Aureimonas sp. SA4125: one gene and its partner. The protein of the gene in region 2 binds, or shares a complex with, the protein of the main gene of each other region. Links are inferred from orthologs where the notes say so. Each region holds a gene or a part of one and is shown on either strand. Other genes may lie near its edges.

What was found.
Region 1: the proteins of Sa4125_RS05670 (region 2) and Sa4125_RS09145 are in contact, whole or in part, in a crystal structure (PDB 3NE5), measured with the Escherichia coli proteins. The link is inferred for Aureimonas sp. SA4125 from one-to-one orthologs.

The regions. Positions count from the first base shown.
Region 1 is NZ_AP025032.1:1,966,094-1,977,196, forward strand. Bases 3,197-6,074 are described here. They hold Sa4125_RS09145 (efflux RND transporter periplasmic adaptor subunit), read left to right. Parts: upstream 3,197-4,051; coding sequence 4,052-5,098; downstream 5,099-6,074. Other genes in these bases: istB (IS21-like element helper ATPase IstB), read right to left, coding at 5,699-6,074. Also shown: Sa4125_RS09120 (heavy metal translocating P-type ATPase), read right to left, coding at 1-606; Sa4125_RS09125 (hypothetical protein), read left to right, coding at 906-1,364; Sa4125_RS09130 (FixH family protein), read left to right, coding at 1,956-2,360; Sa4125_RS09135 (hypothetical protein), read left to right, coding at 2,360-2,818; more of istB, read right to left, coding at 6,075-6,493; Sa4125_RS09175 (IS256 family transposase), read left to right, coding at 8,302-9,510; Sa4125_RS09185 (hypothetical protein), read right to left, coding at 10,819-11,103. UniProt on the Escherichia coli protein: Part of a cation efflux system that mediates resistance to copper and silver.
Region 2 is NZ_AP025032.1:1,232,300-1,244,266, reverse strand. The notes cover bases 3,705-7,446. They hold Sa4125_RS05670 (efflux RND transporter permease subunit), read right to left. Parts: upstream 7,055-7,446; coding sequence 3,905-7,054; downstream 3,705-3,904. Other genes in these bases: Sa4125_RS05665 (efflux RND transporter periplasmic adaptor subunit), read right to left, coding at 7,064-7,446; Sa4125_RS05675 (hypothetical protein), read right to left, coding at 3,705-3,882. Also shown: Sa4125_RS05705 (hybrid sensor histidine kinase/response regulator), read left to right, coding at 1-27; Sa4125_RS05700 (response regulator), read right to left, coding at 135-524; Sa4125_RS05695 (flagellar basal body rod C-terminal domain-containing protein), read right to left, coding at 853-1,281; Sa4125_RS05690 (hypothetical protein), read right to left, coding at 1,956-2,144; Sa4125_RS05685 (DUF411 domain-containing protein), read right to left, coding at 2,431-2,874; Sa4125_RS05680 (DUF305 domain-containing protein), read right to left, coding at 2,978-3,439; more of Sa4125_RS05675, read right to left, coding at 3,514-3,704; more of Sa4125_RS05665, read right to left, coding at 7,447-8,746; Sa4125_RS05660 (hypothetical protein), read right to left, coding at 8,805-9,233; Sa4125_RS05655 (tyrosine-protein phosphatase), read left to right, coding at 9,663-10,154; IS21-like element helper ATPase IstB, read right to left, coding at 10,222-11,016; istA (IS21 family transposase), read right to left, coding at 11,006-11,967. UniProt on the Escherichia coli protein: Part of a cation efflux system that mediates resistance to copper and silver.

The DNA of each region.
Region 1 (11,103 bases), 730 kb from region 2 along the record:
GCGGGCTACGACCGAGTTCCATCCCCGGACGAAGAACGGCCACCCCGCCCATAGGACCACGGGTGTCGCCAGAAGGAGCTGGATCCAGTTCGACGTCGCAGGGGCCACGAAGCGATCGAGACCGAGGAAATGCCCGCCCATCTCGAGGATGACGACGGGAACGGACAGGGCGAGCCCGACCCAGAACCGCCGCGTCATGTCGTGAAGCTCTTCGCTCGGGCCCTCCTTGCCGGTGACGGTCTCCGGCTCGAGGCTCATCCCGCAGATCGGGCAGTTTCCGGGTCCGACCTGACGGATCTGCGGATGCATCGGGCAGGTGTAGATCGCGTCCGGCTGCACGGCCACCTTCGGCCTCTCGCGGGTGTGGATGAACCGATCCGGCTCGGCCTGAAACTTCGTCTGGCATCCTTCCGAGCAGAAGAAGTAGGTCTCCCCGAGATGGCGCGTTCGATGCTGTGCCGTCGCTGGGTCGACGGTCATGCCACAGACGGGGTCGGTGGTTGCGGTGGTGGAAGCGTGCGAGCGGCCGTCGAGGCCACGGCCCTTCGCGCCTGACGGACCGTGGCCTGAGTGATCGTGCGAAGGAGTTTGGGCTGTCGTCGACATGTCGGTCTCCTAGAGGTCCAGGACCACGGCTTCCTTCGTCGTTGGCTCGAAGGCCGAGTTCGACACCGTCAGTCCTGCGGACGGTCTCTGGGTGGGGCAGGGGACCCATCCAGAAACAAACGAGCCATCTTCCCCCTCACATCGCGGTATGATGGTGATCCAGGATGGCTCGGCAGAAGCATGTGCGGCCGTCTTTCGGACGAACCCGCTCTTCAGAAACATCCATGCGGCATTGCCAGGTGGTAAGGTCAAGGGCCTTCCTGACCAAGTGGTCGACCTCTTTTGGAAGGAAATGTGGGATGCAGGACGACGGATGGCTGCGAGCATTCCGTCGATACCTCGGCGCGACGGTCCTCGCGAACCTGGTATGGGAATTCGCGCAGATGCCGCTCTACACAGTCTGGCAGGCTCCCTGGGCTGAGATCGCCTTCGCCGGATTGCATTGTCTTGGCGGCGACGTTCTCATTGCCTCGGCTTCCATATGGGCCGCCCTGATCGTCTTGAAGGCCGAGCGCTGGCCGGAGATGCGGTTCCGGCGCGTGGCCGCGGTGACCATGACCGTCGGGCTCGGCTACACCGCCTTCAGCGAATGGCTGAACGTTTCGGTTCGTCAAAGCTGGGCCTACTCCGATCTTATGCCGACCGTCACGCCGCTGGAGATCGGCGTTTCACCCCTCGTCCAGTGGATCGTCGTTCCCGCACTGGCTCTCTTCATCGCACGGCCGTCTCACCGAACTAAGGGCGCCTCGTTGAAGTGAAGCCATTTGCGTGCCTCGGGGCGGCTCAGCCAGAAAGCCATGATGTTGCATCGCCGCTTCCCCGGCGGCATAGGCTGTGGCAGAATGACGTCGTGATCCTCCGTCCCATCCTTTTTCGGCTTTTCGCCTTTACGATCTTGCTCGCTTTGGCATCGATGCCGTTCGGTGGGGCCGTTGCCATGAGCGCAGGTGCCCCTGTTATGGCTGAGATGCCCGGTATGTCGCCCGGGGAAGTGGCCGACGAGATGCCATGCTGCCCGAACGATGTGCCGAAGCCGTCGACCGGATGCGACAAGTCGGCGTGCCCGACCATGGCGACCTGCGCGCAGCAGTGTGTCCCTGCTGCGGCATCCGCAGATGCCGGCATCTTCGTGGCTCCTGTTCGCCAAGACCTGGGACGGCCTACCGTGAGCGCGGTGCTCGCGTCGCTCGGCCCCGAGCCTCCCCCCCGTCCTCCAAAAAACTGATCGATCAGCCGACGTGCAGCGTCGTGCAAACGGTGCGGAGCAGTCCGCATCGATGCTGAGACATGGCGTTTCGCCACCCCGCCGCAGGCCAGACCGCGGACGGGATCGATCAGGAAGTGAGATCATGAAGAAGACCAGCATGCGCGTCGCCGCGGCGACCGTCGCAGGCCTGTCGTCGCTTGGGTTCGGCTCGTCCGCTCTTGCGGCAATGACCGACTACGAGTTCCAGCTCGTGGAGAGCAAAGTGAAGTCCGGGAAGGACGCCGTAGTGGCGGTTCGGCTCGTCGACAAGCGTACGGGCAGGGCTGTCCCCGACGCCGTCGTCTTCGAGACGCGTGCCGACATGGCGCCCGACGGGATGGAGACGATGACGACGCCGATCGAAGCGGTGCCGTCGGACGAACCCGGTGTCTACCGCTTCAAGGTCGCGCTCGTCATGGACGGCGGATGGCGGATCTCGCTCGGGGCCAAGGTCCAGGGCGAGGACGGCACCTTGAAGAACGAAGTCGTCCTCCAGGCGACCGAGTGATGCGAGCGGCGTTTGTCGTCCTCGCCCTCGTCGCCGTCTCGGCGGCGGGGGCCGGAGGCTATTGGGCAGGGCAGGCCGGAGTGACGGTTATCCAGCTCGAGGAGATGCTTGGCATTTCGGTGGACGCACCAGTCCCGCTGGAGCGTGCGATGGCCGCGGAGATGCCGTCGACGCCCGTCGTCGCCGCGGAACTCAGGCGCGTCCTCTACTGGCGGGATCCCGACGGGAAGCCAAGCTACTCAGCCTCGCCGAAGAGGACGGACGACGGGCGGGATTTCATTGCCGTCCGCGACGACGGAGCGAGCGCCGCATCGACGGCCTCTCCAGCGGTCTCGCCCGTGATCACCACGCCGGGACCTCTCGCGGCTTCAGACAGGAAGGTTCGCTCCTACCGCAACCCGATGGGCCTTCCAGACACCTCGCCGGTGCCGAAGAAGGATGGACTTGCCCCCTTTTAGTGGAGAGCGTTTTGATTACGCGGCGGCCAGTCGTTCGAACTGGACGGGGCTGATGAAGTCGAGCGCGGAATGGCGCCGGACGGGGTTGTAGAAGCTGTCGATGTAGCGGCCGATGGCCGCCTTCGCCTCGGTCCTGGTCTGGAAGACGGTGCGCCAGACCAGCTCGGATTTCAACGTCTTGAAGAAGGTCTCGACCATCGCATTATCATAGCAGTTGCCCTTGCCGGACATCGAGATCAGCACGTCGTACCTGCGTAGCTCGGCCTGATAGTCGATCGAGCAATATTGGCTGCCGCGGTCAGAATGATGGATCAGGCCGGTTTTCGGGCGGCGCAGGACGAGGGCCTTGCGGAGCGCCTCGAGAGCCAACTCCTTGTGTAGACGATCGCTGACGGCCCAGCCGACGACGCGCCGGGCGAACAGGTCGATGACGACGGCGAGATACAGCCAGCCCTCTCGCGTCCAAACATAGGAGATGTCGGCTCCCCACTTCTCGTCCCGGCGTTCGGTCGCGAAGTCCTGATCAAGGAGGTTCGGCGCGATCGGGAAGGCGTGCAGGCTGTCCGTCGTTCGCTTGAACCGCCGCTTCTGCCGGGCCTTGAGGCCGTTCTCGCGCATCAGGCGCGCTGTCCGACGGCGCCCGATAGCGATCCCCTCGGCCTGGAGTTCATGCCGCATGCGAGGACTCCCATAGGTGCCGTTCGACAACCGAAACGCCGAGCGGACATGCGCCAGAAGCACCATGTCGCGCTGCTGCCGGCGGCAGGCCGGTCGATCCTTCCATGCAAAATAGCCGCTCGAGCTGACGCCGAGGACCTTGCAGAGACGCTGGACGGGGAATTCTTCTTTCGCCGCATCGATGAGTTCGAACCTCACCGACTTCCCTCCCGGGCGAAAAAAGCCATCGCCTTCTTCAGGATGCCACGCTCCTGACGAAGGATCTCATTCTCCCGCCGCAGCCGCTTCATCTCCGCAGCCATGTCCTCGACGCGGTCGGGAGGCGGGCTTTCTATCAAGGCGTCGCGCCGCTTGTCGATCCAGCGCCGCAGTGTCGATAGCCCAACGCCAAGGTCCTCCGCGATCTCGCGCTGCGTCCGGCCGCTCGTCTCAACCAGACGGACGGCTTCCTCCTCGAATTCCTTCGTAAATCGTCGCTGTGTCTTCGCCATGGAGTTCCTCATGCCTCATTGAGAACTCTCCACTTTTCCGGGGCAAGTCCAGGATTCGATGGGAATGGACTACATCCCCGTCTACGACGGTCCGGAGGAAGAGGAGGGCGTCGTCACCGTCTCCCCGGGGCGGCTCCAGAGAACGGGGGTCCGCTCCGAGCTCGTGTCCCGGCAGGTCGTCGGTCGGCCGCTGCGGGTGCCGGGCGTGGTGAAGCTCGACGAACGGATGGTCTCTGTCGTCACTACGCGGGCCGACGCCTTCGTGGAGGAGGTCGCCGACGTAACCACGGGTGCGGCCGTTCGGAAGGGGCAGCCGCTGGTGCGCCTCTACTCGCCAGAGATGGCCGCTGCCGGCGCGCAGTACGTGATCGAGCTCAAGAGCGGGGGAGCAGCTAGGTCGGGCGGAGCGGGCCTGAAGCTCCGCAACCTCGGCGTCCCGGAGGGGGCAATCACGGAAATGGAGCGGACGGGTAAGGTCCCGCCTTCCATGACCTGGACGGCGCCTAGGGACGGTCTCATCCTAGAACGGGCGGCCGTCGACGGCATGATGACCGAGGCGGGAGACGTCCTCTTCCGTCTCGCCGACGTCTCGCGGGTGTGGCTCGTCGCAGACGTGCCCGAGCGCGAGGTCGGAGTCCTCCGGCTCGGCAACGCCGCGCGAAGCACCTTCAGGGGACTGCCTGGCCAGACATTCGACGGCCGCGTAGACCTCGTCTACCCGCAGGTCTCGCCCGAGACTCGGACGGTGAAGGTGCGCATCGAGATCGAGAACCTGGACGGTCTCCTGCTGCCCGACATGTATGCCGATGTCGAGATCGAATCAGGTGTCGGCAGTGCAGTCGTTGCAGTTCCGAATGACGCCATCCTCGACACGGGATCGCGACAGGTGGTGATCCTCGATCGCGGCGACGGCCGCTTCGAGCCCCGTCCCGTCGAGATCGGTGCCCGCGGCACGGACGTGACTGAGATCACGACGGGCATCCAGGCGGGAGACCGAGTGGTGACCGGCGCGAACTTCCTGATCGACGCCGAAAGCAACATCAAGGCGGCCCTGTCCGCCCTCGATCCCAAGCCGAACGGGCCGGCCCCGATGGCGGAGGCACGGCCGTGATCGCGCGTGTCATAGCATGGAGCGCGAGGAACCTCGTCCTCGTCTTCGTCGGCACCCTGTTCGCGGTCGCGGGTGGCCTCTACGCGTTGAAGACGCTGCCGCTGGACGCGATCCCGGATCTCTCCGACGTCCAGGTCATCGTCTACACCGAGTATCCAGGCCAAGCCCCGCAGGTCGTCGAGGACCAGGTCACCTATCCCCTGACGACGGCCATGCTGACGGTGCCGAAGTCGAAGGTCGTGCGCGGCTTCTCGTTCTTCGGCGTGTCCTTCGTCTACGTCGTGTTCGAGGACGGCACCGATCCCTACTTCGCCCGCAGCCGGGTCCTCGAGTTCCTGAACGCCGCCGGGCGTCGCCTTCCTGTTGGCGTGACGCCGACGCTCGGCCCGGACGCGACGGGCGTAGGCTGGGTCTACCAGTACGCGGTGGTCGCCAAAGACAGGACGCTTGCTGAGCTCCGATCCTTGCAGGACTGGGTCGTGAGGTTCGCCGCTTCCGACGCCGACGGGGTCGCCGAGGTGGCAAGCTGTTGATTTCCACCCGGAACTGACCCGGGTTTTCCATCGAGAATTGACCCGGCTCTGAGTTATGCTGAGTGGGTCATGTGTGGGTCAAGGCATGTGCGCTTTCCTTCCTCTTGCGGGTGGCGGCGTCGGTGCTGGCTCTGAAGCGGAAGCTGTCATTTCCAGTCTCCAGGATGTGGCAACGATGTGTGAGGCGATCGAGCAGCGCGGTGGTCATCTTGGCATCGCCGAAGACGGTGGCCCATTCGCTGAAGCTCAGATTGGTCGTGATGACGACGCTGGTGCGCTCGTAGAGCTTGCTCAGCAGGTGGAAGAGCAGCGCACCGCCTGAGGCACTGAATGGCAGGTATCCAAGCTCGTCCAGGATCACGAGATCGAGACGGACGAGGGTCTCGGCCAGTTGGCCGGCTTTGCCCTTGGCTTTCTCCTGTTCGAGCATGTTGACGAGTTCGATGGTCGAGAAGAACCGAACTTTCCGGCGATAATGCTCGACGGCCTGAACGCCAAGGGCGGTCGCGACATGGGTTTTGCCCGTGCCCGGCCCGCCGATCAGCACGACATTCTCCATTCCTTCGATGAACTCGCAGCGATGGAGCTGGCGCACCGTGGCCTCGTTGATCTCGCTGGCTGAGAAGTCGAAGCCCGCCAGATCCTTGTAGGCCGGGAAGCGTGCTGCCTTCATGTGATAGGCGATCGAGCGCACCTCGCGTTCCGCCATCTCGGCCTTGAGGAGCTGCGTCAGGATCGGCACGGCGGCTTCGAAGGCAGGCGCGCCTTGCTCAATCAGGTCGGTGACGGCCTGGGCCATGCCATACATCTTGAGGCTGCGCAGCATGATGACGACGGCGCCGCTGGCGGGATCATGACGCATGGCGGCCTCCACTCCTGCGGGCGCGCAAATCGTCGTAGCGCTCGACATTGGCCTTGGGCTCTCGGCGCAGCAGCAGCGTTTGCGGCGTGTCGATGGCCGGGCCGTCGATCGTCTTTCCGTCGATCAGACGGTGCAGGATGTTGAGCACGTGGGTCTTGGTGGCGACCCCCTCTGACAGTGAGAGGTGGTCCCGGAAAACCGGACCAGCATTTAGGGTGGATCGCCTGATGAGAAGGACGATCCGAGCATGTCGAAGAGGGCGCGGTATTCCGCGGAATTCAAAGCCAAGGTCGCGCTGGATGCGATCCGAGGCGAGCTGACGCTGGCCGAATTGGCGAAGAAGCACGGGGTGCATCCGAATGTAGTCGGCCAGTGGAAGCGCCTGGCCATCGAGAACATGGCGACAGCGTTCGGGGGCGGCGTTGCCGAGACGGCCCAAGATCGCGATGCGGAATTCGAGAAGCTCCACGCCAAGATCGGGCAACTCGTTGTGGAACGGGATTTTTTGCAGAAGGCCTTCGGTCGATGAGCCGGGATCGAAGGCAGGCAGGCATCGAGAAGGACCATCCTCGTCTCAGCGTCCGGCGCCAATGCCGTCTTTTGTCGTTGACGCGCTCGACGCTGTACGCCACGCCCGCGGGCGAGAGCGCCGAGAACCTCGCTTTGATGCGACGGATCGACGAGCAGTTCCTGGAGACGCCATGGTATGGCTCTCGGCAGATGGCGCGCTGGCTGCGTCGGCAGGGTTATCTCGTCGGGCGTCATCGCGTTCGGCGGCTGATGCGCAAGATGGGCCTGTCGCCGATCTACCAGGCGCCGCGAACCAGCCAGCCGCACCCGCAGCACCGGATCTATCCCTATCTCCTGCGGGAACTGACGATCGAGCGGCCGAACCACGTCTGGTGCACAGACATCACCTACATCCCGATGCGGCGAGGCTTTCTGTATCTCGTGGCGATTATGGACTGGGCGACAAGGAAGGTGCTGGCCTGGCGGCTGTCGAATACGATGGACGTCGGCTTCTGCATCGAGGCGCTGGAGGAGGCCATGGCCCGCTTCGGCAGACCGGAGATCTTCAACTCCGACCAAGGCTCGCAGTTTACCAGCGCCGACTTCACCGACAAGCTGAAGGCGGCCGGGATCAGGATCTCGATGGATGGCAGAGGTCGCTGGATCGACAATCGGTTCATCGAGAGGCTCTGGCGGTCGTTGAAATACGAATGCGTCTACCTGAATGCGTTCGAGACGGGCTCCGAAGCCCGGCATGGGATCGGCTCGTGGATCAGCTACTATAATGCCGAGAGGCCGCATTCGAGCCTACATGACGCGACACCGAACGAAGCCTATGCGATGAGCTGGGCCGATGAGAAACTGGCGGCATAACCACAACCGCGTTCCACTCTAAATCCGCCGCTGGATGGTCTGAAAACCGGGACCACCTCTGTGCCAGCTCCACTGCGGCCAGCACCGCCTGCTCATCATGGTGCAGGACCAGGGCAAGGATATCGACCATCTCGCGATCGCCACCGGGCCGTCGCAACATCTGATCCTGCAATCGCCGGAAGCCTGACGGCAGTTCAGCGAAAGGAGCACCGTTGCGCAGCGCGCCGGGCTTGCGCTGGATCACCGCCAGATAATGATGCCAGTCGTAGATCGTTCGCGGCGGCAGATGATGCGATCGCTCGATCCGCCGTGGTAGTGTCCGCGCTCGTGGTGGAAATTCCGACATTGAAAGGTGTGGCTGAGGCGGTCACCGGATAGGGCGGCTAAGGTGGAGTTGCGAGACTTCAACCTGACCGGAGAACCCGATGACCGAGGACAGACTACCGCTTGCCGAGCTTTTTGCGAAAGCCGGGGACGGCGATTTCCTGAGAACGATAGCCGAGAGCGTGATGCAGCTCCTTATGGAGGTCGACGTTGAAGGCATGATCGGCGCCGGGCGCCACGAACGGACGCAGGAACGGGCGACTTATCGCAATGGCTACCGCGACCGCTCGCTCGACACGCGGCTCGGCTCGTTGCAGCTTCGGATACCCAAGCTTCGGCAGGGCAGCTACTTCCCGCCGTTCCTGGAGCCGAGAAAGCTCTCGGAGAAGGCCTTGGTTGCCGTCATTCAGGAAGCTTGGATCAGCGGCGTTTCCACCCGGCGGGTCGACGATCTGGTACAGGCCATGGGGCTGTCGGGGATCGGCAAGAGCACCGTATCGAAGCTGTGCAAAGACATCGACGAACGCGTCGGCGGCTTCCTCGACCGTCCTCTCACTGGCGACTGGCCCTACCTCTGGCTGGATGCGACCTACCTGAAGCAGCGCGAGGGTGGACGCATCGTTTCGGTCGCCGCCATAATCGCCGTGGCCGTGAACACGGACGGCAAGCGCGAGATCGTCGGCCTTCACATCGGCCCCTCGGAAGCGGAGACGTTTTGGTCGAGCTTCCTCAAGAGCCTCGTGCGCCGCGGCCTGTCCGGCGTGAAGCTCGTGATCTCGGATGCTCACGAAGGGCTGAAAGCCGCCATTCGCCGGGTGTTCAGCGCCTCCTGGCAGCGCTGCCGGGTGCATTGGATGCGCAACGCCCTGTCGTATGTCCCGAAGGCGCAGCAGAGCATGGCGGCGGCCGCGCTGCGCCAAGCCTTCGCCCAGCCCGATCGTGCTAGCGCCAGCCAGGCGCTGCGCCACGTCGCCGACCAGCTTCGGGGAAAGTGTCCAAAGCTCGGGGCCTTCATCGACAACAGCGAGACCGACGTGCTGGCGCACATGGATTTTCCCAGTCAGCACCGGACCCGGATCCATTCGACGAATTCCCTGGAGCGCCTGAACAAGGAGGTGAAGCGGCGTGCCGACGTCGTCGGAATCTTCCCGAACGAGGGATCCATCATCCGGCTCATCGGCGCCGTCCTTCTCGAGGCCAACGACGAATGGCAGATCCAGAACCGCTACATGCAGACCGAACCCATGGCCGACCTCATGGCCATGGGCAACACTGCAAAACCCGAACAGATTTCCACCGAAGTCGCCTGAAACGGAGCCGCTTCAGCTACACTCAATTTCCACCACGTTGACGGACACGACCTCCGCCGTTCATGCTCGCACAAGATTTGCCCCTCGGCCGCAATGACCAGACGATCCGGGTAGACACGGAGGCTGACGGGCCTGTTCGCAAAAGAAGCCGGCACGCTGTAGCGGTTGCGTTCGAAGCTGATCAGGCAAGTAGGCGAGACGCGCTTGCTCTGCTCGACGAACCCGTCGAAGGCAGGCGGTAGCGACATCAAGGTGGGCTGCTCTTCGGCCCAGACATCGGCGACGGTCCCGGCAAGACGGCCATGTGGGATCTCCCGCCAGAGCTCCAGACAACGCTGCTCGAGCCAGGCATTCAGCGTGGCGAGATCGGGAAAGTTCGGCATCGGCTGCCACAGACGCGGCCGCGCATCCTGCACGTTCTTCTCGACTTGCCCTTTCTCCCAACCAGAGGCCGGATTGCAGAACTCCGGCTTGAAGACATAGTGGTTTGTCATGGCGAGGAAACGCAGGTTGATCTGGCGTTCCTTGCCGCGTCCGACGCGGTCTACCGCCGTTCTCATGTTGTCGTAGATGCCGCGCTCAGGCACGCCGCCGAAGACGCGGAAGGCGTGCCAATGAGCGTCAAACAGCATCTCGTGGGTCTGGAGCAGATAGGCACGGACGAGGAACACTCGGCTGTGCGCCAGCTTGATATGCGCGACCTGAAGCCTGGTGCGGTCGCCGCCGATCACCGCATGGTCCTCGCTCCAGTCGAACTGGAAGGCTTCGCCGGGGCGGAAAGACAGGGGAACGAAGATGCCGCGCCCTGTCGTTTGCTGCTCGCGCTGCCGCTCCGCAAGCCATTCGCGGGCGAACGCGGCCACACGGTTGTAGGAACCGGTGAACCCGAGAGCGACGAGATCTGCATGCAAGTGCGTCAAAGGCCGGCGCTGCTTACGTGACTTTGATGCTTCGGCCTTCAGCCAGGCTGCAAGCTTGTCGGAGAACGGGTCGAGCTTGCTCGGCCGCTCCGGCACCGAGAACTTCGGCTCGATCGTGCCGGCCTTCAGATACTTCTTGATGGTGTTCCGCGAGAGCCCGGTCCGCCTGGCTATCTCTCGGATCGGTAGCTTCTCTCGCAAAGCCAAGCGGCGGATGACGTTCAAAAGTCCCATGTAGATCACTCCATTGTCCCCTCGCTCGCCGCGCTCGGGGAAAGGTCACATGGGTCAAATCTCAGTGGAAATCAGGCGCTGTCCCGGGTCAGTTCCGGGTGGAAATCAACATCCCGCTCTCTGGATCACCCGTTGCAAGCAGAGGGTCAGGGGATCACATTCCAAAAGGGTAGACGGCGACCCAGCCGTCGCATCGCGGGTCCCGTTCGGGATTTGTCGACCGCAGCCGACCTTGATGCCGGCACCAAAAAGACCGTAGTGCGGCAACCGCCTCGCCGTCGGTGTAAGTGCCGCCTATCAGGGCGATTTCGACATTGTGTCGGTCTCCCAATGGCGGCGCCGATTCCCGCCTTCGGCGTCGAAGCGGTAAGCCTCCAACTCGCACCCGGGCTTTCAGAAGGTCCAGATCCAGCACCTCTTTCAGGTCCGCCGGATCCGG
Region 2 (11,967 bases):
GTGAGGAGCGTCCTCGAACGACCATAGCGGTCAGGATGTCCTAAAGCGGGACGGCTTTTCGTCGAATCGCCGAGCCGCCTTAGATCCTTGTCCTTGCATGATCCTTTCCGAAAGCCGGAACCCACCTCTCGGGATCATGCTCTCGCGATCCTCTCGATCGTCTCGGTGTCGTACGGCTTGCCGACCAGAGGCCACTCGACCTGATCCAGGTTGACGTATCCCGACACGAGGACAATGCGCAGATCGGGCCATCGCTGCGAGGCGATCTTGGCGAGTTCGGGTCCGCTTATGCCGGGCATGCGGCAGTCGGTGAAGAGCAGGGACACGTCAGGCCGAGCCTCCAGAATGACGAGCGCGGCCGCCCCATCCGCCGCCTCGACGACTTCAAACCCCAGATCCTCGAACATGTCGACAGCGTTCATGCGCACGAGCGGCTCGTCGTCCACGACGAGGACGACCCTTTTCGCACTGCTGTCCATCGTCCTGCTTCCTTCTGACCTGATTCTCTGCCGCTCGACGAGCATGGTTGTCACCCCAGGACAAATGTGGAGCGGGTGCAGACAGTTGCCAGTCCGAGGGCACGAATCCTGATGCGGAGTTCTCCCAGTGTCAGAGGGATTTCGGCACACTTCGGCGTCCGCTCCCGACCGCGGCGTCGCTGCGCTCGAAAGCGGTTGCACCACTTTCACGAGACATTCGGTCCACATCCGTCTGCGGGCGGTCTCGACATCGCGTCACCGCTCGGAGCGCGGCGGCGCATCCGGTCACGCTTTCCTGGCGCCCGGAAGTCCTGGGCGTTCGCCTCCGGACCCTGACCGTTGACGACCGCGAACGGCGTGCAGACGGGAGTCTTCAGTCGGCAAGGGCGAAGAGGCTCTCCATCATCTCATCGGCCGCCCTGAATGCGCTGAGATTCATCTTGTAGGCATGAACGGCCTCGACCAGGCCGACGGTTTCGCGGAGATCGCTGACATTTGGAGCGGCGACCATTCCTTTGGCATTCGCATAGACTGAAGACGGATCGTACTCCTCCAAATAGGAAGGAACCGTGGGTACCGGGATCACGCTTGCGCCCATGCCGGTACCGACACTTCGTTGCACGGCCTCGACAGCCTGATAGACCTGCGGGCGGTCGCCGAACCGAGCCGGCGCAAGCGGTTCCGACGCGGGAGTCTCAGGGACAGGGCCCCGCGTGCGGGCGTTGGCGATGTTGGACGCAGCCACATCGAGCCGTGCGGTACTTGCCAGCATGCCGGAAAGCGAAATCGCCATACTGTTCATTGGTGGATCTCCTGTATTTTGTCACAGGAGAAATATCGACATTACCCGTCGAATTGATGAAGCAAACCGCCGCCTTTTGCATCAAAACCTTGCTTTACGGATGAGATGGACCTTGGGCCGATGACAGACGTCTCGCTCGCCTCCGGGCTGACCATCACCGGGGGACGGCGGCCGTGACGGCGATCCATGACCGCCACGCCTCCCTGCGGGGAGCAGCAGACGGCTCCGGATGCGTGAACGGCCTTGGCTACGGGAGATTGCCGAAGGCCAGACGCGGACGTTCGAACGCGGTGCCGCTCGCCCGATAAGGGGTGAACACCCTGAAGCCTCCCATCGCAGTTCTCGCCCTCCCCGTCGCCGCAGCGCGGGTGACGGCCATCATGGCCTTCGAGAAGGGTGTAAAGCGGCTGTGTTCATCGACCGGGCGGCTGAAATGCCGGAGGCGGGCGCGGGGCTCTGCGAAAAGGATCGGCCCGAGGGCCGGGATGTGCCGGATCCGTGCACCAGCCTGAGCCGTCCGCAGGGTGGGCCGTCGGTGAGGTTTCGGCAGCGTTTGGGAAAGGCTGGGTCGGTGATCGGATGACGATGACCAACGGGACCGCCTGTCCGGAGCTTTGACGGGCAAGTCCCCGACTGAAATCCGGGCGAATGGCAACGTCTACGGAAAAGTGAGCTCAGCTCGCCTTCGCCATCTGCAGCGCATCACGCTCTTGCTCGAGCCTCTTCTCAAACTCCGCCTTCTGATGCTTCCATCCCTCGACCCACTCCTTGAACGGGACGGAACCTGGCGCATGTGGGCAGCGATCCCGCTCGATGCCGCGGTTGAACGCCCGACCACCTTCATTCTTTCGACTGCTGTCCATGATGTGGCCCTTTCCCCGGTTGCACGCTGATGGTGCGCGAGGGAACGTGTGCGAACCTATCCACATGATAAAGAAGGCGAAGTTGGTGGGGTGCCAATCGCGCAGAAGGCCGGCTTCCCCCGAACACACCGGGGATGCCCGGTTCTGCCGAAGGCTCCAACCCTTGCGCGACCGGAGCCATGACGAGCAGGAACGACGAACTGGTTTTCCCCGGAAGCCCGCGAGCGGGCCGTGCGAATGAACCATCAGAGCGAGCGAGGATGTGCGGCGCCCCCGGGAAGCGCCGTTATCTCGGATATCGCGCGTATACCGTCGAATTCCCGTCGCGCCCCACCAGAAGCACCTCGTATGGCTCGTCGCTCTCGCCCATCCCGGGGCTGCCCACCGGCATGTCGGGCACGGCGAGGCCGATCGCGTCCGGCATTTCGGCGAGCAGGCGCTTCACCTCGGCCGCCGGGACGTGGCCCTCGACGACATAGCCGCCGACGAATGCCGTGTGGCAGGAGGTCTGGCCCGGCTTCAGTCCGGCGCCCGTCTTCTTGGCGTGAAGATCGGCCATGGCGAGGTTATCGTTCGAGACCTCGAACCCGGCTTCCTCGAGGTGCTTCATCCATCCGATGCAGCAGCCGCATCCAGACGTCGAAAACACCTCGACGGTCTCGGCCGCCAGCGCGGCCGTGGAGAGGAGCGCGAGTGCCCCGGCAAGGAACGTCGTTCGCTTGGACATCATGCTGTGTCTTCCTTCATCGTCATGCGGGCCCGGCCCAAGCCGTCCACGGTTATGGCATTCGGGGGGCGGCAAACCCGCCGCCCCCCTTCCCGTCCGGCGGTGCCTACTTCGCGAGCGCCTCGACGCGCGCGGTCATCTCCTCGATCTCCTTCTTCTGGGCGTCGATGATCATCTGCGCCATCTTCTTGGACTCCTCGTCCTTGCCCATCTTCAGCTCGATCTCGCTCATGGTGATGGCGCCCTGGTGATGGGCGATCATCCCGCAGTTGAAGGCCAGATCCGGGTCCTTGATCATGGACGCCTTCATCATCGGTCCGTGCATCGCCATCATGGCATCGTGGTTGGCCTTCTGGACGTCGTCCATGCCGGACATCATCCCCTGCATGCCCGCCATCATCTGCGACATGTCCATGTCACCGGCGGCCGCATTGCAGGCGGCCGGAAGCTCGGCCTGGCCGTGCGACATGCCCGCTCCCGACATGGAATGCCCGGCGTGCCCGTCCTGGGCCTGCGCGGCCAGGGGGAGCGTGGCGAGCATGGCCGCGATGATGAGTGTCTTGTTCATGGTGGTTCTCCTTGGATGGCCCTCGGGCCGGTTGGTCTCGAAAACCCGGGACGACAGCACGCCGTCCCGGGCGATCAGTTGAACTTGGCCTGCGAGGTCTTGCCGTCGGGCCCGGTGAGTTGGACGGCTCCCTTCACGGGGCCCTCCGACGGCGTCGCCAGCGGTCCGGACAGGAACGCGCCGGTCGAGGCGAGCGGCACGCGGGTCGGCTTGCCGTCGATGAGAAGGATGGCCATGCCCGTGAAGCCGTCGCTGGGCAGCGGCGCGTCGGCGACGTCGCTGACATAGACCTTCACCTCGCTTCCCGCGGCGACGAGCTCGACATGGTGGACCCCGGCATCCACGAGCGTCCCGCCGTTCGGGCCCTTGCGGGGTTCGTGGGCATGCGCGGTCGCCGAGACGACGAGGGCAGCGGCGATGATGAGACTGCGAAACTGCTTCATGGGATCGAACTCCGGTGGGTTGTCAGAACGAATGAGTCTCGATCGCGCCTGCGGGCGAGGTGTCGACCGAGGTGGACCTTGCCGCACGGGCGGCGTCCACCAGGCGCTTCAGCGGCTTCTCGCCGTAGCGCAGGAAGAGGACGGGGGTCAGGAAGGTGTCGAGCAGCGTCGAGGACACGAGCCCGCCGAAGATCGTGACCGCGACGGGATGCAGGATCTCCTTGCCCGGCGCCGAGGCGTCGATCATCAGCGGCACCAGCGCCACGCCCGCCGACAACGCGGTCATCAGCACCGGCGTCAGCCGCTCCAGACTGCCGCGCATCACGAGGTCGCGCCCGAAGGGCATCCCCTCGTGGATCGACAGGTTGATGATGTGGCTGATCTTCAGGATGCCGTTGCGGGCCGCGATGCCGGTGAGGGTAATGAAGCCGATCATCGAGGCGACCGACAGCGGCTGTCCCGAGATCCACAGCGCTTCGACGGAGCCGATCAGGGCGAGCGGGATGCTGCCGAGGATGATCAGCGTGAACACCGCCGAGCGGTAGCGGCTGTAGAGGATCGCGAAGATCATCGCGAGAGACACCAGCGAGAGCAGCCCGATGGTGCGGCTCGCTTCTTCCTGTGCCTGGAAGGTGCCCTCGAGGCTGGTGGAGAAGCCGGGCGGAAGTTGCGCTGCCGCGATCTCCGCACGGATCTGCTCGATCACCTCGGTCATGTCCGCATCGCCCGAGGCGTTGGCGAGCACGACGACACGCCGCTGGCCGTTCTCCCGAAGGATCTGGTTCGGACCGTCGGTCTCGCGGACATCGGCGAGCTGGCGCACGGGCACCCAGCCCGCCGGCGTCTCGATCAGGAGATCCCCGAGCGCCTGCGTCGTCCGCTCGGCATCACCGAGGCGCAGCACGACGTCATAGGTGCGGTTGCCGTCGACGAGGCGGGAGACGACCCGCCCGTTCGAAAGCTGCTCCAGCTCCTCGGTGATCTTCGCCGGCTGGATGCCGAACAGCGCGGCGCGGGCATAGTCGATGCTGATCTCGAGCTGGGGAATGCGGACCTGCTTCTCGACCTGGAGATCGACCACGCCGGGGACCGTGGCGAGCCGGGCCCGCAGGCTCTCGGCGACCGAACGCAAGGTGTCGAGATCCTCGCCAAAAACCTTCAGCGCGATCTGGGCGCGCACGCCCGATAGCATGTGGTCGAGGCGGTGCGAGATCGGCTGGCCGATGTTGATCGAGACCGGAAGAACGGAGAGGCGCGAGCGGATGTCCGCCTCGATTGCCGTCTTCGGCCTGCCCGCATCGAGATCGACCTCGATCTCGGAGGAGTGGACCCCTTCCGCATGCTCGTCGAGCTCGGCCCGGCCCGTCCGGCGCCCGACGACGCTGACCTCGGGCACCTCCATGATGAGGGTTTCCGCGATCAGGCCGACCCGATGGGATTCGGCCAGCGAAATGCCGGGGTTGAAGGCCATGCTGATCGTCAGCGTGCCCTCGTTGAAGGGCGGCAGGAAGGCGCGCGGCAGGGCGGTGGCCGCGACTGCCGAGACGACGACGCCGATGGCGGCGAGCCCCATCAGCATCTTCGGCCAGCGGAAGGCCTGGTCGAGGAAAACACGGTTGCCGCGCTTCAGCCAGCGCACGATGAAGCTCTCGTGCTCGTCGAGGCGTTTCAGGCTGGGCAGGAGGTAGTAGGCCATCACGGGCGTCAGCGTGATCGAGACGACGAGGCTGGCGAGGATCGAGACGATGTAGGCTTGTCCCAGCGGCGCGAAAAGGCGGCCCTCGATGCCCGTCAGAGCAAAGAGCGGCACGAAGACCAGGACGATGATGATGGTGGCGTAGACGATGCCCGAGCGGACCTCCTGCGAAGCGCCGACGACGACGTCGAAGACCGAGCGCGGATTGCCGAGCTCCCGGTTCTCGCGCAGCCGCCGGAAGATGTTCTCGACGTCCACCACCGCGTCGTCGACGAGTTCGCCGATGGCGATGGCGAGGCCCCCGAGCGTCATCGTGTTGATGGACAGGCCCATCAGGTGGAAGACGATGCCGGTGGCGAGGATCGAGACCGGGATTGCCGTCAGCGAGATGACGGTGGTGCGCACGTTGAGGAGAAAGGCGAAGAGGACGATCGCCACCACGACGATGGCTTCCAGCAATACCGTCTCGACGTTCCGGATCGAGGTCTCGATGAAGTCCGCCTGCCGGAAGAGAACCTGATCGGCGCGAATGCCGTCCGGAAGCGAGGCGCTGACCTCGCCAAGCGCTGCCTCGAGCTGGCGGGTGAGGACGACGGTGTCGACGTCGGGCTGCTTCTCGATCGAGACGATGACCGCGGAGCGGCCCATGAAGCCCGCCTCGCCGCGCTTCTGCCGGGCGCCGAAGGACACTTCCGCGACCTGGTCGAGGAGGATGGGCCGCGTGCCGACCGTCGCGACGACGAGGCTGCGCAGGTCGTCGAGGCTGAGGCTGCGGCCGATGTTGCGGATCAGGAACTCGCGGGAATACTGGTCGGTGAACCCGCCACCGGTATTGGCGCCGAACGAGGCGAGCGCGCCCTCGACCTGTTCCATCGTGACGCCGAGCGCCCGCAGTGAGGCCGGGTTCGGCGCGATCCGGTACTGGCGCACCTCGCCGCCGATCGGGATGACCTGGGCGACGCCGGGAACGGCGAGGAGCCGCGGCCTGACCAGCGCGTCCGCCGCCTCGCGCAGCGCCATCGGCGAGACTTCGTCAGGCGCCGTCATTGCGACGAGCATGACCTGCCCCATGATCGAGGAGATCGGGCCCATCTGCGGCGAGACCCCGGGGGGAAGCTGGCTGCGAACGAGCGCCAGCTTCTCGGCGATCTGCTGGCGGTTGAGGTAGATGTCGGTGTCCCAGTCGAACTCGACATAGACGATGGAGAGGCCGACGCCGGAGACGGAGCGCACCCGGGAAACGCCGGGCAGACCGTTCATCTGCGTCTCGAGCGGATAGGTGACGAGCTGCTCGACCTCGGGCGGGGCGAGCCCCTCCGCCTCTGTCATGATCGTGACGGTCGGTCTGTTGAGGTCGGGGAAGACGTCGACGGGCAGGCCCATCGAGACGAAGGCGCCATAGACGACGAGCACCGCCGCGATGGCGAGGACCAGCATGCGGTTGCGCAGGGATTGCGTGACGAGGAAGGTGAACATCGCAGCGCCTCAACGGATCTGGTTGAGGAGCTCGGCGCCCGCGGTGACGACCCGGTTGCCCGCCTCGATTCCGGCGGCGACGAGAACCTGCTCCCCGTCGAGCGGCAGCACGCGCACTTCCTTCGGCTCGAAGCGTTCGGCACCGGAATGGATGTAGACGATGTCCTGGCCGTTCGACCCGCGCAGGACGCTTGTCCGCGGCAAGGCAATGCCCGTCTCGGCCGCTTCCGTCTCACCCAGCACCGTCAGCATCTGGCCGGGCCGCAACCCCCTCGTCTCTCCCTCGACACTGAAGTGGACGGGAAGCGCCTGCGACGTGTCGGCAAAGCCGGAGCCTTCGAACTTCAGGGACAGCGACCTGCCGTCCTCGCCCTCGGCCGAGGCCGCACGGAAGGATCCCGAGCTGCCATAGGCCAGCGCCTCGACCCAGAGCCTCGCCGGATCGACGATGTGGAAGACGACGGCATTGCTCTCGGCCATCTGGCCGACGATCGCGCTGGAGGCCGCCACCACCCCGGAGACGGGGGCGACGAGCGGTTCCGGCTTCACCTGCACCTGCTCGATCGCCAGCCGGCGGTCGCGAAGACCCTCCAGCTCGATGCGTGTCTCGTCGAGCGTCGTCTGGGCCACCGTCCCGCTCTTCACCAGCGTCTCCGATCGGCGCACCCGCTGCTCGGCGATCGAGATCGCCTGATCGAGTTCGCTGAGACGCTGGCGAAGGTCGGACTGGTCGATCGTCTGGATCGGCGAGGTGACGAAGGCGAGGACGTCCCCGGCCTCGACCCTGGCGCCGAGCCGGGGGAAGCCACCCGGCGGCGGCGAGAGCCGGCCGGCGATCGAGGCCTGGACGTAGCCGCTGGCATTGGGATCGGGGATCACCCGCCCCGGCATCTCGACGCTGCGGCGATGCTCGGAGGCGACTGTCATCAGCGTTCGGATCGCAAGAATTCGCTGCGACGGCTTGGGCACGAAGACGGATCCATCGGGAAGCCGCTGCGCGACGTCGCGGACGGCGACCCCGGAGGCTCCGCTCAGCTCCTGCGCGACCGCGATCGAGCCGCCGAAGAGGAGCACAAGCCCCGCCGCTGCGCCGACGGCGACGATGGCCTTGCGCCGGAACATCGCCATGGCGAGAAGGCCGAGCGCGAAGCCGATGGCGCCGACCGCCAGGAGAGCGGGATCGTTGCGCGACAGCCTGTCCCTGAGGTCGACGGAGAGGGCTTCTTGCATTTCGGTCGCGAGCGCGGACCCGACCAGCCAGCCGGAGCTCGCGGCCACGATCGGCGCGGCAGGCTCGGGGATGGTCAGGGTCGCCGTCAGGAAGTCGATATCCGTCCCGCTGGTGACGGTCGCGATGAGGTCGTAGGACCCCGGCTCTTGTGCCCACGCTGCGTCGAGGCGGTAGACGTCGCCGTCGACGACCGCGGTCGCGGGACCGGCAGGGGTCTCGACCTCGATCGTCGCGCCGACAACGGGTTCGTTGGTGTCGAAGCGGTCGAGGTGCATCTCCAGCGAAGCCCCCCGCGCGACCGCCACCAGTTCGAAGAGCGTGCTCTGTGCTTCGGCGCGGGGAGCGGTCTGCGCGGAGACGGCCGGCGGAGGCGCCCCGTGGTCGTGCCCCTCGTGGGCGCGGACGGGCGACGCCAGCGACAGGACGGCAAACGCGGCCGCGGTCAGGATAGGAAGGATCATCAGGATAGCCCAAGGTCTGGAACATCGCCCGGGACGCGCGAACGCGTCCGACAAGGTGTCAGACGAGGGCTTTGGGAGGCCTGATCATGCCGTCGAGGACCACGCCGTCCAGCGCGCCGGGCTCGGGCACTCGGTCATGCGTTGCCGAGGGAGGTGCCGGAAGCGATCCGGCCAAGGCCCCCACGGTCGCCGCCATGCAGTTCGACACGCCCGTGCCGCAGCACGAGGAGCCGACAACGCGATGGTCACCGACGGTGCCGTCCTCGACGGGGACAAAAGCCAACGCTTCGGTGGCATCGCCGCCGGACGCGTTCTCGGGGCGGTCGACGGAAGCGGCAACCTGGCGGGCGGGCGCTTCGGCCGTTTCGACACCGTGGTTGGTATGCGCCTGGGCCGCCGATGAACAAAACAGCGCGATGCCGACGACCACGAGGGTCGCGAGCAGCGAAGCGATCTTGTTCAGGACGAACGACATGCGGATACGCATACCTCTTGTGTCGGTATCAGGTAACGACGCCCCGAAACTACGGCTGAAATGCGATCAAAGTCCTAATCATCGCCACGGACGCGGCAAAAGCAACGGCCCAACCGACACGATTGGTCGTGCGACACGATTGGTCGTGCAGTCCAAGTCCCACCCTCAGGGCGAAGACGCCCTGACCAATATTCCCCGCGGCACCTTGGCTGTCGGGCCTCGTGGAAGCCGCCTCCCCACCCTTCACGTGTCGCTTCCCCGTCAAGCGAGCAATCGACCGTGGCGGATCACCCCGGCCGGCGGCGACACCACATCGTCCTTCTTTCCGGACAGGACGCGGCCCATGGCGCTCGCAACATTGGCGATCGGTAACGACCCGGACATGAGCCGGAGGGGGCGCGCAGGTATCAGGATCGGACCGTCATCGTCCGAAAGCCTGCCATGTCTCCCCTTCTCTCCCGCCTGCGGATGACCCTGCTTGCCGCCTTGGTGATCCTCTCGCCACCGATCGGCTATGCGGGCCTCCTGTATGCCAATGGCAATGTCCACGAGGTGCAGACGGGCTCGTTCTTCCGGTCGGGGCAGCTGGACGGCGAGACGCTCCAGGCATTGATCGATCGAAGGGGCATTCGCACGATCCTTAATCTTCGAGGCGCACATCCCGGCAAGCGGTGGTACGCCGAGGAGACATCGATCGCAGAGGGCAACGGCATTCAGTACAGGGCGATCGCCATTTCCGCCCGCTCGGTTCCGGAAATGACGACCATGGTCGAGATCGCCCAGGTTCTTCGGGAGCAACCCGGACCCGTCCTGGTCCATTGTCTCGGGGGATCGGATCGCTCGGGACTGGCTTCCGCCATCTACGAACTCGTCGTGCGGGGGAAGAGCGAGGAGGAGGCGGCCGAGCAGCTTTCCATTGTCTACGGGTGTTGATTTCCACCCGGAACTGACCCGGGTTTTCCATCGAGAATTGACCCGGCTCTGAGTTATGCTGAGTGGGTCATGTGTGGGTCAAGGCATGTGCGCTTTCCTTCCTCTTGCGGGTGGCGGCGTCGGTGCTGGCTCTGAAGCGGAAGCTGTCATTTCCAGTCTCCAGGATGTGGCAACGATGTGTGAGGCGATCGAGCAGCGCGGTGGTCATCTTGGCATCGCCGAAGACGGTGGCCCATTCGCTGAAGCTCAGATTGGTCGTGATGACGACGCTGGTGCGCTCGTAGAGCTTGCTCAGCAGGTGGAAGAGCAGCGCACCGCCTGAGGCACTGAATGGCAGGTATCCAAGCTCGTCCAGGATCACGAGATCGAGACGGACGAGGGTCTCGGCCAGTTGGCCGGCTTTGCCCTTGGCTTTCTCCTGTTCGAGCATGTTGACGAGTTCGATGGTCGAGAAGAACCGAACTTTCCGGCGATAATGCTCGACGGCCTGAACGCCAAGGGCGGTCGCGACATGGGTTTTGCCCGTGCCCGGCCCGCCGATCAGCACGACATTCTCCATTCCTTCGATGAACTCGCAGCGATGGAGCTGGCGCACCGTGGCCTCGTTGATCTCGCTGGCTGAGAAGTCGAAGCCCGCCAGATCCTTGTAGGCCGGGAAGCGTGCTGCCTTCATGTGATAGGCGATCGAGCGCACCTCGCGTTCCGCCATCTCGGCCTTGAGGAGCTGCGTCAGGATCGGCACGGCGGCTTCGAAGGCAGGCGCGCCTTGCTCAATCAGGTCGGTGACGGCCTGGGCCATGCCATACATCTTGAGGCTGCGCAGCATGATGACGACGGCGCCGCTGGCGGGATCATGACGCATGGCGGCCTCCACTCCTGCGGGCGCGCAAATCGTCGTAGCGCTCGACATTGGCCTTGGGCTCTCGGCGCAGCAGCAGCGTTTGCGGCGTGTCGATGGCCGGGCCGTCGATCGTCTTTCCGTCGATCAGACGGTGCAGGATGTTGAGCACGTGGGTCTTGGTGGCGACCCCCTCTGACAGTGCCAGCTCCACTGCGGCCAGCACCGCCTGCTCATCATGGTGCAGGACCAGGGCAAGGATATCGACCATCTCGCGATCGCCACCGGGCCGTCGCAACATCTGATCCTGCAATCGCCGGAAGCCTGACGGCAGTTCAGCGAAAGGAGCACCGTTGCGCAGCGCGCCGGGCTTGCGCTGGATCACCGCCAGATAATGATGCCAGTCGTAGATCGTTCGCGGCGGCAGATGATGCGATCGCTCGATCCGCCGTTCATGCTCGCACAAGATTTGCCCCTCGGCCGCAATGACCAGACGATCCGGGTAGACACGGAGGCTGACGGGCCTGTTCGCAAAAGAAGCCGGCACGCTGTAGCGGTTGCGTTCGAAGCTGATCAGGCAAGTAGGCGAGACGCGCTTGCTCTGCTCGACGAACCCGTCGAAGGCAGGCGGTAGCGACATCAAGGTGGGCTGCTCTTCGGCCCAGACATCGGCGACGGTCCCGGCAAGACGGCCATGTGGGATCTCCCGCCAGAGCTCCAGACAACGCTGCTCGAGCCAGGCATTCAGCGTGGCGAGATCGGGAAAGTTCGGCATCGGCTGCCACAGACGCGGCCGCGCATCCTGCACGTTCTTCTCGACTTGCCCTTTCTCCCAACCAGAGGCCGGATTGCAGAACTCCGGCTTGAAGACATAGTGGTTTGTCATGGCGAGGAAACGCAGGTTGATCTGGCGTTCCTTGCCGCGTCCGACGCGGTCTACCGCCGTTCTCATGTTGTCGTAGATGCCGCGCTCAG